2 linked regions of the Variovorax paradoxus genome follow. The protein of the gene in region 1 interacts with the protein of each later gene in a pairwise test. Links are inferred from orthologs where the notes say so. Each region holds a gene or a part of one and is shown in the gene's direction. Other genes may lie near its edges.

Region 1 (7,048 bases):
GCTGGCCCAGCGCGCCACGCTGCAGCCCGGCGAAGTCATCTATGTGCGCAGCGGCCATGCCGTGTCCTCGCACAGCGTCAATTTCTACGCACCCGACTCCGAGCAGGCTGGCCTGCTGGCTCGCCAGCAGGAAATGGAAAACCTGGAGCGCCAGCTGCGCGCCCAGACGCTCATCAACGAAGAGGCGCGCACCGCGCTGGTCCGCGCTGAAGCCGCTTACGCCGACGCCGCCCAGCGCCTCGTGACTGCGCGACGCGAAGCCGCTGAAACCCAGTCGCGCGCGCACGAACTGCAGGTCGAGACCCTGCGCATGACGCAGCTGGCCGAGCAGACCCGTGCCCGCAGCCAACAGTTGGCCGCCGATCTCGGCGAAGTCGACGCGCAGCTCGAAGAACTGCAAGAGAAACGCATCGCCGCCGAAGGCCGCTTCGAAGAGCTCGACATGCAGCTGGCCGACAGCCAGGAGCGCCATGCCGAGCTCGACGAACGCGTGATCGAGGCCAGCCGCGCACTGGCCGCGAGCCGCGAGCAGCACCGCAGCCTCGAACGCCAGGCGCAGGAGGCGACCTTCTCGCAGCGCACGCTCGAAGCCCGCCGCGCGGAACTTAACCGCTCCATTGAAACGGCAATGCAGCAGACCGTGGCGCTGACCGACGAAGACGAGCGCGCCCGCGCTGAGCTGAGCCGCCTGTCCGACGCCGCCGCACAAGCCGGCCTGCAAGATGCCTTGGCCCTCAAGCTCGAACGCGAAACCGCGCTGGGCTCGGCGCGCAGCCAGTACGACGACCTCACGCTCAAGCTGCGCGCCAGCGACGAGCGCCGCCTGCAGCTCGAGCGAGAACTCGACCCGCTGCGCCAGCGCATCACCGAGTTCCAGTTGAAAGAGCAGGCCGCGCGCCTGGGCGTAGAGCAATATCAGCAGCTGCTGGACGACGCCGGTGCCGACCTCGAGGCCATCGAGCAGTCGATCGAAACCGACAAGGTGAAGCTCACCGGCCTGCAAAGCGAAATCGACCGCCTCAACCGCGAGGTGGTCGCGCTCGGCGCGGTGAACCTGGCCGCGCTCGACGAACTGGCCATTGCCAGCGAACGCAAGACCTTCCTCGACGCCCAGTCGGCCGACCTGAACGAAGCCATCGGCACGCTCGAAGACGCCATCCGCAAGATCGACGCCGAAACGCGCGACCTGCTCGGCGGCACCTTCAAGATCGTCAATGAGCACTTCAGCCGTATGTTCCCGGAGCTGTTCGGTGGTGGCAATGCCAAGCTGATGATGACCGGCGACGAAATCCTCGACTCCGGCGTGCAGGTGATGGCCCAGCCCCCGGGCAAGAAGAACCAGACCATCCACCTGCTCTCGGGCGGCGAGAAGGCGCTCACGGCCATTGCGCTCGTGTTCGCCATCTTCCAGCTGAACCCGGCGCCGTTCTGTCTGCTCGACGAAGTGGACGCGCCGCTGGACGACGCGAACACCGAGCGCTATGCCAAACTCGTCACCGCCATGAGCCGTGAAACCCAGTTCCTCTTCATCAGCCACAACAAGATCGCCATGGAAATGGCCGAGCAACTGATCGGCGTGACGATGCAGGAGCAGGGCGTGTCGCGCATCGTCGCGGTCGACATGGAGTCGGCGGTCTCGATGGTCGAAGCCGCGTAAGCCGAGCGGCACCCATGAGCAACCTCACTCTCGCCCTGGCAATCTTCGGCGGCCTCGTTCTCGCGGCCGTCGTGGGCTACGAGGCCATGATGTCGCGCCGCAATGCACCGCGGCAGCCCGATGCGGTTGACCTCGCGCTGGCCGATGCAGAGCGCGCAATGTCGGGCTCGCCCGACGGCGCGGAGCCGATGCTGCACGTCGACCCGTACCAGGTGCAGCAGGGCGCCGATCGCCACGAGCCTTTATTCGACCCCGACCTGCCGGCGCCCAGCGGCGTGCCCGTACCGACCGGCGAGCGCCGCGGCGGGCTCGATCCGCTCATCGACGTGATCGCGCCGATCTCGCTCGACGGCCTGGCCTCGGGCGACGCAGCCATTGCCGCCATGCCGTCGACGCGGCGCGCGGGTAGCAAGCCGGTGGCCATCGAGGGCCTGAACGAACACAACGGGCAGTGGGAGCCGCCCGTGCCCGGGCAGCGTTACAGCGCCTTCCAGGTCGGCGTGCAGCTGGCCAACCGCACGGGCGCGCTCAACGAAATCGAGTATTCCGAATTCGTGGTCAAGGCGCAGGCCTTTGCCGACGCGGTCAACGGTGCGCCCGAGTTCCCCGAGATGCTCGACGAAGTGGCACGCGCCCGCGAGCTCGACCAGTTCGCCAGCGCGCATGACGCGCAGCTGGGCTTTGTTCTGCGCGCATTGCATGCGGCCTGGAGCCCGGGCTATGTGCAGCAGAACGCGGCGCGGCTCGGCTTCGTGGCCGGCATCATTCCGGGGCGCATGGTGCTGCCGACCAGCGAAGTTGGTTTGCCGCCGGTCCTCGGGCTGGCCTTCGACACGCAGGCTGCGCTGGCCGACGACCCAGCCCAATCGGCCATTCGCGAACTCAGCCTGAGCCTCGATGTGCCGCAGGTCGATCGCGGCGAAGAGCCGTTCCGCCGCATGCGCGAAGCCGCCGCCACGCTGGCGCGCGAAATGGACGGCGTGGTCACCGACAGCGACGGCCAACTGCTGCGCGACGAGACGATGGACGTGATCGGCGCTGACCTCGAGCAGCTCTACGACACGCTCGATGCGCGCGACCTCGCTGCGGGTTCTCCGCTGGCGCGACGCCTCTTCAGCTAACAACTCCGACCTTCGGGAGACACCCCATGACGACGCGCGACGAAGCGGCACGCGAAGCCGCCGCACTGAGCGAACAGCTCCACCGGCACGCCCACCTCTACTACGTGCTCGACACGCCCGAACTGCCGGACGCGGAGTACGACAAGCTCTTCCAGCGCCTGCAGGCCATCGAGGCCGAGTTTCCCGATCTGCGCACGCCCGATTCGCCGACGCAGCGCGTGGGCGGCAAGGTGCTCGACGGTTTCGTCAAGGTGCGCCACAAGGTGCCGATGTTGTCGATCCGCACCGAAACCGACATCACGCCCGGCGGCGCGAGCGCCTTCGATGCGCGCGTGCGAAAGGAGCTGGGCTTGCCCGAGGACGGGCCGCAGGTCAGCTATGTCTGCGAGCTGAAGTTCGACGGCCTCGCCATGAACCTGCGCTACGAGAACGGCGTGCTGGTGCAGGCCGCCACGCGCGGCGACGGCGAGGTGGGCGAAGACGTCACGCAGAACATCCGCACCGTGCGCGAGATTCCCTTGCGGCTCAACGGCACGGCGCCGCCCGTGGTCGAGGTGCGCGGCGAGGTCTACATGAAGCGCGCCGATTTCGACGCACTCAACGAGCGCCAGCGCCAGAAGATCGCGGATGGGCAGAAGAACGAGAAGGTGTTCGTCAATCCGCGCAATGCGGCAGCCGGCGCGGTGCGTCAGCTCGACCCGGCGATTGCCGCGGCGCGGCCCCTGAGCTTCTTTGCCTATGGGCTGGGCGAAGTCACGCCGGCGGCCGAAGGCGGGCCCGACTGTCCGACGCAGTTCGACTGGCTGCAGCAGTTTCATGCGTGGGGCTTTCCAGTGGCAACGCAGACGGCGCGGGCTACGGGTGCTATTGAACTCATAGCGTTCCACGAAAACATCGGCCGCCAGCGCGATGCCTTGCCCTACGACATCGACGGCGTTGTCTACAAGGTCGACAGCATCGAGCTGCAGCGGCAGCTGGGCTTTGTCTCGCGCGAGCCGCGCTGGGCCGTGGCTCACAAGTACCCGGCCCAGGAGCAACTGACCGAAGTGGTCGGCATCGAGATCCAGGTTGGGCGTACGGGCAAGCTCACGCCGGTGGCCAAGCTCGCGCCGGTGTTCGTCGGCGGCGTGACCGTGACCAACGCCACGCTGCACAACGAAGACGAAGCGCGCCGCAAGGACGTGCGCGTGGGCGACACGGTGATCGTGCGCCGCGCGGGCGATGTGATTCCCGAAGTGGTTGGCGTGGTGCCCGAAAGCCTCGCAAAACCAGAGGGCGAGCGCGGCCCGCAGTTCACCATGCCGCACAAATGCCCCGTGTGCGACTCGGAAGCCGTACGCGAGGAGGGTGAGGTCGACTACCGCTGCACTGGCGGCCTGTTCTGCGCTGCGCAGCGCAAGGAAGCCATCCTGCACTTTGCGGCGCGGCGCGCGGTCGATGTCGATGGGCTGGGCGACAAGCTGGTCGAGCAACTTGTCGACGCCAACCTGATCCGCACCTTGCCCGATCTCTACAAGCTGGGCTTCACCACGCTGGCCGGGCTGGAGCGCATGGCCGAGAAGTCGGCGAAAAACCTTGTCGATGCGCTCGAAGCCTCGAAGAAGACCACGCTGCCGCGCTTCCTGTTCGGCCTGGGCATCCGCCACGTGGGCGAGACCACTGCGAAGGACCTGGCCAAGCACTTCGGCAAGCTCGACGCGATCATGGACGCGACCGAGGAGCAACTGCTCGAAGTGAACGACGTCGGCCCGGTGGTGGCGCAAAGCCTGCGCACCTTCTTCGACCAGCCGCACAACCGCGAGGTGGTCGAGCAACTGCGAGCCTGTGGCTTGACGTGGGAAGAGGGCGAGCCCGCCGCGCGCGCTCCGAAGCCTTTGGCGGGCCTGACCTTCGTCATCACCGGCACCCTTCCTACGCTGAGCCGTGACGAAGCGAAGGATAAATTGGAGGCGGCCGGTGCCAAGGTTTCCGGCTCCGTCAGCAAGAAAACCCATTACCTCGTGGCCGGGGAAGAGGCCGGGAGCAAGCTCGACAAGGCACGTGAGAACGGCGTCGAGATCATCGACGAGGCGCGTATGCTGGAGATACTCGCCAACGGTGTCCCGGCAGAAGACGCGGGCGAGTGAGCGGGAAAACGTGACGGCAGATCCTCTTTACCGGCCGTTACGCGACTTCATCGCAGCGCAGTCAACAGGGTCTACAACCTGGCGTTGAAAGCTAATTGAAGGCCACAAGGAGAGTCCCTCATGCAAAAAATTCGAGTTCTCGGTGCCTGTGTTGCACTCGGCGGCGTTGCGCTGCTGAGTGGCTGCGTGGGCGTGCCCGGCGATCCCTACTATGGCGGCGGAGGCTATTCGTCGGGGCCTTACTACAGCGAGCCTTCGCCCGTGGTGGTGGCGCCCGCGCCGGTCTACATCGAAGGTGGCGGCTACTACGAGGGTCGCCGTCCGTACTACTATGACCGCGGGCGTCCCTACTATGGTCGTCCGGGCTATCCCGTGCGGCCCGCCTATCCCGGCGTGCGTCCAACGGCCCCGCCGGCCTGGGGCGGCGGAGGTCGTCCTTCCGCCGTGGTCCCGGCGCGGCCCGGTGGTGTGCCGGGCATCACGCCCACGCAGCCGCAGCAGATGCCGCGAGGGCCTGCGCGGTTGTGGACCTCGCCTGACTCCAAGACGCAAACCCCTCCCTGACCCCACCAGGGGCGAGCGCGCGAGGCTGTCGCGATAATCCCGCCATGGCCATCCGCGAAATCCTCAAGATGGGCGACCCCCGGCTGCTGCGTATCGCGCAGCCGGTCGCCGCCTTCGACACCGACGAGCTGCACCTGCTGGTGCGCGACATGTTCGAGACCATGCATGCGGTCAATGGCGCCGGCCTTGCCGCGCCGCAGATCGGCGTAGACCAGCAACTCGTGATCTTCGGCACCGATGTCGTGAGCCCCCGTTATCCCGATGCTCCGCCGGTGCCCCGCACCGTGCTGCTCAATCCCGTCATCACGCCGCTGAACGACGAGGAAGAAGAGGGCTGGGAAGGGTGCCTGTCAGTGCCGGGCCTGCGCGGCGTGGTGCCGCGCTTCGCCAACATCCGCTATACCGGGTTCGACCCGTACGGCGACCCGATCGACCGGGTCGCCACTGGCTTTCATGCGCGCGTGGTGCAGCATGAAGTCGATCACCTGCTGGGCAAGCTGTACCCGATGCGGGTGCGCGATTTCTCGCGCTTCGGCTACACCGAGGTCCTGTTCCCAGGTCTCGATGCAGCCGATGACGATTGATCGAACCTGATCAGTTGTATTTGCTGCTGAGCGCGAAGCGGCCACCGCCCATGAAGGCAAGAGCAAGCGCCGCGAACAGGAACATGCCTTGCAGTTCCAGCGCCCAGCCGCCTTGCTTGCCGAGCGAGGTCAGGTCCTTCATATGGACCAGCGCGAATGCCACCAGCATGTTGATGACCACGATCCACGCCGCAGGACGCGTGTAGAGGCCGATGATCAGCAGCACGGGCGCCACCACCTCGCCGATGTAGACCAGATAGGCCAGCGCGCCCGGCAGCCCGTGCTGGGCCAGCATGCCGGAGATGAAGCCGACGCCGCCTTGCAGCTTGGCGATGCCGTGCAGCAGGATCAGGACGCCAAGCGAAACGCGCAGGATGAACTTGCCGGTGTCGTCGGATTTGACCATTTGTGTGGATTCCATTGGAGTGGTTGATTGGAGGGCCGTATGGTAGTGAACCTGTGGCGCTTCGAGCCAGCCTTTTGCGGCGCATATGCATCCAACCCGGAGTTCTTTGGCAGAGTCTGGTGTCGGCCCGTACACTGCCTTTTGCCTACTCTTGAGGAGAACACACCAATGAACAATCGATTCCGCCCGGCACTGCTCGTGGCCGCTTCCGTCATCGCCTTGGCCGCGGCCGCACCGGCCTTCGCCGGCAAGACGCTCGACGCGGTCAAGCAACGCGGCACCGTCAAGTGCGGCGTGACCAACGGCGTGGCGGGCTTTTCCGCGCCAGACACACAGGGCAACTGGTCGGGCCTCGACGTCGACACCTGCCGCGCCATTGCGGCGGCCGTGCTCGGCGACGGCAAGAAGGTCGACTTCGTGCCGCTCAACTCGCAGCAGCGCTTCTCGGCCCTGCAGGCCGGCGAAATCGACATCCTCGCGCGCAACACCACCTGGACGCTCACGCGCGACGCCTCGCTGGGCTTCAACTTCACCACCATCACCTACTACGACGGCCAGGGCTTCCTGGTGCCGAAAAAGCTCAAGGTGAC
Region 2 (7,230 bases), 3.4 Mb from region 1 along the record:
GATGGCGCCCAGCGCCTCGACGAAGGCCAGGCCGTAGGGCATGTCTTCGGTCACGTAGCGGGTGTCGGTTTGCGTGGGACCGGGCGGGCCGCCGCGCTTGGCGTGCAGCTCGGCGGCAATGTCTTCGAGCTTTTCCGACGTGGTGCCGAAGGAGCGCGCGAAGTGCGCCTCGATGGGGCCGAGCTCGATGCCGAAGGCTGCGGCCACGGCGCGGCGTTCCTGGTCAAGCGCCTCGATCGCGCGCGACACGCCGGGCGTCATGCAGTGGTACTGCGGCCAGTTCTCGGCGCGCTCGATGCGGGTCCAGTTGAAGACCGCGAGCGGGCCGTGGGACTGCGGGTTGACGTTGGCCAGGGCGCTGGCGAGGGCGCTGCCCTGCGCGGAGAAGCCGTCGCCGAAGAGGTCGGTGCACAGCGCGACGGCCTGGGCCGTCTCGAAGGCGGGCAGGGCGGAAACGCCGACGGCCTTGCGCCGCGTCATCACCCTGACCTGCGTGCCCGATTCGCGGCGCGCGGTCAGCACGGTCGTGCCGAAGCTGGCGACGGTGATCTGCCGGCCGGCGCGGCGGGCCGCTTCATGGAGATAGAGCGACGACAGCGAGGCCATCGAACTGACGATCACGGTCTGGCCATCGCGCAGGCAGGGCAGCAGCGCATCCATCACGCATTTGTGGCCGTTGACCGGCAGGGCGAGCAGCAGCACGTCCGAGGCTGCGCACAGCCCGGCCGCGTCGTCGGCGACTTCGACGGTCACTGAAAACGACTGGATGCCGCTGGCCTCCAACGCCTGCGTGCGCAAGGCTTCTGCGCCCTGGCCGCCCGGCGACCACACGGTGACGCCGTGGCCCGCCTGTCGCAGCCAAGCCGCGCTGGCCAGCGCGATCGCCCCAGCGCCAGCGATGCCGACGTGGTACTTCTTGCCCGAAACCTCAGTCAACCTTGATCCCGCCCTGCTTGATCACCTTCGCCCAACGCTGGCTGTCTTCCGTCACGACCTTGCCCAAGGCAGCCGGGCCGCCACAGGTATTCACCGCGCCCAACTGGGCGAAGCGCTGCTTCGTCTCCGGCAGGTTGCACACCTCGACCAGCGCCGCCGACAGCTTCTCGACGCTCGCCGCGGGCATGCGCGCGGGCGCCATCACGCCGACCCAGACCGGCACTTCCATCCCCGGCAGGCCCGTGGCTTCGCCGATGGTCGGGGCCGAGCCCATGCTGGGAAGGGAAACCCGAGAGAAGGTGCCGAGCACGCGCGCCTTGCCGCTGGCGACCATGGGTTCGATCGAGGCCACGCTGGTGACGATGGCGGCCACCTGCCCGCCCAGCAGGTCCGTCATGGCGGGCGCGGCGCCCCGGTAGGGCACGTGCAGCAGGTTCGTGCCGCTCGCCTGCGCCAGCAGTGCCCCGGTCAGGTGCGACACGGTGCCGTTGCCGGTCGAGGCATAGGTCACCTGGCCCGGCCTGGCCTTGGCGTCGCGCAGCACGTCGGCCACCGTCTTGTAGGGGCTCTCGGTGCGCACGGACAGCGTCATCGGCGTGTCGGCCACCAGGGCCACCGGCACCAGCTCGTGCACCGGGTCGTAGGGGAGCTTGGGCTGCAGGTGGGGCGCGATCGTGATCGCGCCGCCGGTGGCCAGCAGTACCGTGGCACCGTCGGTTGCCTTGGCCACCGCGTCGGCTGCCACGATGCCGCCCGCGCCGGCCTTGTTGTCGATGATGACGGGCTGGCCCAGCTTGTCGGTGAGCTTGGCGCCCAGGTAGCGCGCGATCACGTCCTGCGCGCCGCCGGTGGCAAAGGGCACGACGATGCGCAGGGGCTTGTCGTTCTGCTGGGCCCACAGAGGCGTGGCGGCGAGGCCGGCGGCGGCCGCGAGGCCCAGGGCGAGGTGTTTCAGGCGCAGTTTCATGGTGTTCCAGGCGGTGCGAAAAACCTGTCGGACGGCAGGCGTTACCCGCGCAACACGCAGGTTACGTGCCCCGAGTCTAGAGTCTGCCGGCCAGGGCTTTCGCCCGGGCGCGATAATCCCGCGTTCCCGGCCGCTCCGAGCCGGGCTCTTGCCGAACCGCCATGAATCCCAGCTACAAACCCAGCGACGTCGAGTCCGCTGCCCAGGCGCAATGGAGCGCCGCCGACGCCTACCGCGTCACCGAGGACACGAGCCGCAAGAAGTACTACGCCTGCTCGATGCTGCCGTACCCCAGCGGCAAGCTGCACATGGGCCACGTGCGCAACTACACGATCAACGACATGCTCACGCGCCACCTGCGCATGAGCGGCTACAACGTGCTGATGCCCATGGGCTGGGACGCCTTCGGCCTGCCGGCCGAGAACGCGGCGCTGAAGAACGGCGTGCCGCCGGCCAAGTGGACCTACGAGAACATCGCCTACATGAAGGGCCAGCTCCAGGCCATGGGCCTGGCCATCGACTGGAGCCGAGAGATCGCCACCTGCGATCCGAGCTACTACAAGTGGAACCAGTGGCTGTTCCTGAAGATGCTCGAAAAGGGCATTGCCTACCGCAAGACCCAGGTCGTCAACTGGGACCCGGTCGACCAGACCGTGCTGGCCAACGAGCAGGTGATCGACGGCAAGGGCTGGCGCACCGGCGCCACGGTCGAGCGCCGCGAGATCCCGGGCTACTACCTGAAGATCAGCGACTACGCCGAGGAACTGCTCGAACACACCCAGCACAAGCTGCCGGGCTGGCCCGAGCGCGTCAAGCTGATGCAGGAAAACTGGATCGGCAAGAGCGAGGGCCTGCGCTTCGCCTTCACGCATGACATCAAGGGCGCGAGCGGCAAGCTGATCCAGGACGGCCGCATGTACGTGTTCACCACGCGAGCCGACACCATCATGGGCGTGACCTTCTGCGCCGTGGCGCCCGAGCATCCGCTGGCCGCGCATGCCGCCACGCTCGACCCCAAGGTCGCGGCCTTCATCGAGGAGTGCAAGAGCGGCGGCACCACCGAGGCCGAACTCGCCACGCAAGAGAAGAAGGGCGTGCCCACGGGCCTGACCGTCAAGCACCCGATCACGGAGGAGCAGGTGCCGGTGTGGGTCGGCAACTACGTGCTGATCGGCTACGGCGACGGCGCCGTGATGGGCGTGCCCGCGCACGACGAGCGCGATTTCGCCTTCGCCAACAAGTACGGCATCGAGATCATCCAGGTGGTGCTGGTCGACGACGAGCCGCACTTCGACTATCACAAGTGGCAGGACTGGTACGCGGACAAGCAGCGCGGCGTGACGATCAACTCCGACAACTTCAGCGGCATGTCGTACAAGGAGGCCGTGGCCGCCGTGGCGCATGCGCTGGGCCAGAAGGACCTGGGCGAACTGCAGACCACCTGGCGCCTGCGCGATTGGGGCGTGAGCCGCCAGCGCTACTGGGGCACGCCGATCCCGATCATCCATTGCGACGAACACGGCGCGGTGCCGGTGCCCGAAAAAGACCTGCCCGTGGTGCTGCCCACCGACTGCGTGCCGGACGGTTCGGGCAACCCGCTGAACAAGCACGAAGGCTTCCACGCTGGCGTGGTCTGCCCCGTCTGCGGCAAGCCCGCGCGGCGCGAAACCGACACGATGGACACCTTCGTCGATTCGTCGTGGTACTTCATGCGCTACTGCGATCCGAAGAACGACGAAGCCATGGTGGCCGGCGGCGCCGACTACTGGATGCCGATGGACCAGTACATCGGCGGCATCGAACACGCCATTCTTCACCTGCTGTACGCGCGCTTCTGGACCAAGGTGATGCGCGACCTTGGCCTGGTGAAGGCCGACGAGCCCTTCAGCAAGCTGCTGACGCAGGGCATGGTGCTCAACCACATCTTCTACAAGCGCAATGAAAAGGGCGGCAAGGACTACTTCCCGCCGACTGAAGTCACGACGGTGCTCGACGCGCAGGGCCGCATCATCGGCGGCACCACCGCCGACGGCACGAAGGTCGAGTACGGCGGCGTCGGCAAGATGGGCAAGAGTGAACGCAACGGCGTCGACCCGCAGGACCTGATCGAGAAATACGGCGCCGACACCGCGCGCCTGTACACCATGTTCACCGCGCCGCCCGAAGCCACGCTCGAGTGGAACGACGCGGCCGTCGAAGGCAGCTACCGCTTCCTGCGCCGGGTGTGGAACTTCGGTGCCGCGCAGGCGGAACAGCCTGTGACCCTGGGAGGGCCGCCGACGTACGGCAAGAATGCTCAGGCGCTGCGCCGCGAGGTGCACACCGTGCTGCGCCAAATCGACTACGACTACCAGCGCATGCAATACAACACGGTGGTGTCGGGCACGATGAAGCTGCTCAACGCGCTCGAGGGCTTTAAATCCGAGGGCACCCCGGGCGACTTGGCCGCCGTGAACGAAGGCTTCGGCATCCTGCTGCGCTGTCTTTACCCAGCCACGCCGCACATCGCCCAGCAGCTGTGGAACGAACTCGGCTACGACAAGGGCCTGGGCGGCCTGCTCGATGCGCCCTGGCCCGCGATCGACGTCGCAGCGCTGGTGCAGGACGAGATCGAACTCATGCTGCAGGTCAACGGCAAGCTGCGCGGCAAGCTCAGCGTGCCGGCCGGCGCATCGAAGGACGAGATCGAGAAGCTCGCGCTCGCCTGCGACGATTTCGTCAACTTCGCCGAAGGCGCGCCGCCCAAGCGCGTGATCGTGGTTCCCGGCCGTCTGGTCAACGTGGTCCTTTGAACGACTCAAGCATGAACACTCGCAATGTCTCGCTGCCGCGCCGCGGCTTTCTTCTTGGACTGACGGCGGCGGGCGCTTCGCTCGGCCTGGCCGGTTGCGGTTTCGAGCTGCGCAAGGCGCCTGTCTTCGCGTTCAAGACGCTGCAGGTGTCGGGCAACTCGGCCATGATCAACCAGATCCGGCGCGAGCTGCGGGCAACCGGCACGGTGACGGTGGTAACGCCTGACACGACCACCGCCGGTGGTTCGTCCCCGGCGCCGGCCGCCGACGTGGTGCTGGAGATCCTGAGCGAGGACCGCAACCGCATCGTGATCTCGACCAATTCGGCCGGCCTGGTGCGCGAGCTGCAGCTTCAGCTGAAGGTGCGCTTCCGCCTGCGCACGCCGGGTGGCAAAGACCTGCTGCCGGCCACCGACGTCTCGCAGACGCGCGACCTGAGCTTCAACGAAACCAACGCGCTGGCCAAGGAAGGCGAAGCCGACCTGCTGTTCCGCGACATGCAGTCGGACATCGCGCAGCAGCTGATGCGCCGCCTGGCGGCCGTCAAGGAACTCTGAGCCCGCGCGCTCCGGTCATTCCATTTCCATGCAACTTGCCAGCGCCCAGCTCGGGGCCCACCTGCAGAAGGGCCTGAAGCCGCTCTACACGATCCACGGCGACGAGCCGCTGCTCGCGCAGGAGGCGGCCGACGCCATCCGCACCGCCGCGCGCGCGCAGGGCTATACCGAGCGCAGCTCTTACACCGTGGCCGGCGCGCACTTCGACTGGAGCGCGGTGCTCGCGGCCGGGGGCTCGCTCTCGCTGTTCGCCGATAAGCAGATCGTCGAGATCCGCATTCCTTCGGGCAAGCCCGGCAAGGACGGCAGCGCGGCGTTGCAGCAGATGGCCGAGTCCGCGCCCGGCAACGACGGCACGCTCACGCTGGTGATGTTGCCGCGGCTGGACAAGGCCACGCGCACCGGCGCCTGGTTCTCGGCGCTGGAGAACAACGGCGCGAGCATCCAGGTCGACCCGATCGAGCGCAGCGCGCTGCCGCAATGGATCGCGCAGCGCCTGGGTCAGCAGGGCCAGCGCGTGATGCCCGGCGACGAAGGCCAGCGCACGCTGCAGTTCTTTGCCGATCGCGTGGAGGGAAACCTGCTCGCTGCGCACCAGGAAATCCAGAAGCTCGCACTGCTGCATCCGGCCGGCGAGCTGAGCTGGGAGCAGGTCGAAGGCGCGGTCAACAACGTGGCGCGCTACGACGTGTTCAAGCTCTCCGAAGCCGTGCTGGCCGGCAATCCGCAGCGTGTGGCACGCATGCTCGACGGCCTGCAGGCCGAAGGCGAGGCCGAAGTGCTTGTGCACTACACGATTGCCGAAGACATCCGCGCGCTCAAGCGCGTGAAGGACGCCATGGCCTCGGGCCGCCCGCTGCCGATGGCGCTGCGCGAGAACCGTATCTGGGGCCCGCGCGAGCGCGCCTTCGAGCGCGTGCTGCCGCGGCTGGACGACCGCATGCTGACCCGGCTGCTGCGCGCGGCGCATGTGGTGGACGGCATCGTGAAGGGGCTGAAACAGCCCGACTGGCCCGCCAGCGGCTGGCAAGCCCTGCAGCGGCTGGCGCTGATGCTGTGCCGCGCATGCAGCAGCGCGGCGGCCGCTCCTCGGCGCGCCTGATCCGCTTGGGCGCGATGGCTCGAGCCATCAAAAGGCCCATGTAAGCCGGGTCACAGGTCGGCGTGGGAAAATGAACACATGAATGCGTTCAACGTCAGCGAGCACATGCAGACACTGGGTCTGCAAGCCAAAGCCGCTGCATTCCTCATGGCCCGTGCGGATGCAGCTACCAAAAACATAGCATTGAAGGCGCTGGCCCAGCGCCTGCGCGAAGCCGGCCCGGTGCTGGCCGTCGCCAATCAGAAAGACCTGGAGCGCGCCACCGCTGCCGGTCTCTCGGCGCCGATGGTCGACCGCCTCAAGCTCACGCCCAAGGTCATCGAGACCGTGGCCCTGGGTTGCGAGCAGCTCGCCGGCATGGCCGACGTGATCGGTGAAATCATCGGCATGAAGCAGCAGCCCAGCGGCATTCGCGTGGGCCAGATGCGCGTGCCGATCGGCGTGTTCGGCATGATCTACGAGAGCCGGCCCAACGTGACCATCGAGGCGGCGAGCCTGGCCATCAAGAGCGGCAACGCGGCCATCCTGCGCGGCGGCTCGGAAGCCATCGAGTCGAACAAGGCGCTGGCGCTGCTGGTGTCGGAAGCACTGGCCGAAGCCGGCCTGCCTGTCGAGGCGGTGCAGCTGGTGCAGACCACCGACCGCGAGGCCGTCGGCCAGCTGATCGCCATGCCCGAGTTCGTCGACGTGATCATTCCGCGCGGCGGCAAGGGGCTGATCGAGCGCATCAGCCGTGACGCCAAGGTGCCGGTCATCAAGCACCTGGACGGCAACTGCCACGTCTACGTGGACGACACGGCCGAGTTCGACATGGCGCTGCGCATCGTCGACAACGCCAAGACCCAGAAGTACAGCCCGTGCAACGCCGCCGAAGGC

What was found. The genes of interacting proteins can lie anywhere in the genome.
Region 2: the proteins of ligA (region 1) and leuS interact in binary tests that used the Escherichia coli proteins (3 or more experiments, as listed by UniProt). The link is inferred for Variovorax paradoxus from one-to-one orthologs.

What each region holds. Positions count from the first base shown.
Region 1 is NZ_CP102931.1:2,822,054-2,829,101, forward strand. What follows is about bases 2,366-5,354. They hold ligA (NAD-dependent DNA ligase LigA), read left to right. Parts: upstream 2,366-2,804; coding sequence 2,805-4,904; downstream 4,905-5,354. Other genes in these bases: NWF24_RS13300 (cell division protein ZipA C-terminal FtsZ-binding domain-containing protein), read left to right, coding at 2,366-2,778; NWF24_RS13310 (hypothetical protein), read left to right, coding at 5,025-5,354. In the rest of the region: chromosome segregation protein SMC, read left to right, coding at 1-1,657; more of NWF24_RS13300, read left to right, coding at 1,672-2,365; more of NWF24_RS13310, read left to right, coding at 5,355-5,468; def (peptide deformylase), read left to right, coding at 5,513-6,052; NWF24_RS13320 (DoxX family protein), read right to left, coding at 6,063-6,458; NWF24_RS13325 (amino acid ABC transporter substrate-binding protein), read left to right, coding at 6,627-7,048. UniProt on the Escherichia coli protein: DNA ligase that catalyzes the formation of phosphodiester linkages between 5'-phosphoryl and 3'-hydroxyl groups in double-stranded DNA using NAD as a coenzyme and as the energy source for the reaction.
Region 2 is NZ_CP102931.1:6,258,816-6,266,045, reverse strand. The notes cover bases 1,725-4,895. They hold leuS (leucine--tRNA ligase), read left to right. Parts: upstream 1,725-2,064; coding sequence 2,065-4,695; downstream 4,696-4,895. Other genes in these bases: NWF24_RS29340 (LPS-assembly lipoprotein LptE), read left to right, coding at 4,707-4,895; NWF24_RS29350 (Bug family tripartite tricarboxylate transporter substrate binding protein), read right to left, coding at 1,725-1,903. In the rest of the region: NWF24_RS29355 (NAD/NADP octopine/nopaline dehydrogenase family protein), read right to left, coding at 1-936; more of NWF24_RS29350, read right to left, coding at 929-1,724; more of NWF24_RS29340, read left to right, coding at 4,896-5,252; holA (DNA polymerase III subunit delta), read left to right, coding at 5,281-6,354; NWF24_RS29330 (glutamate-5-semialdehyde dehydrogenase), read left to right, coding at 6,433-7,230.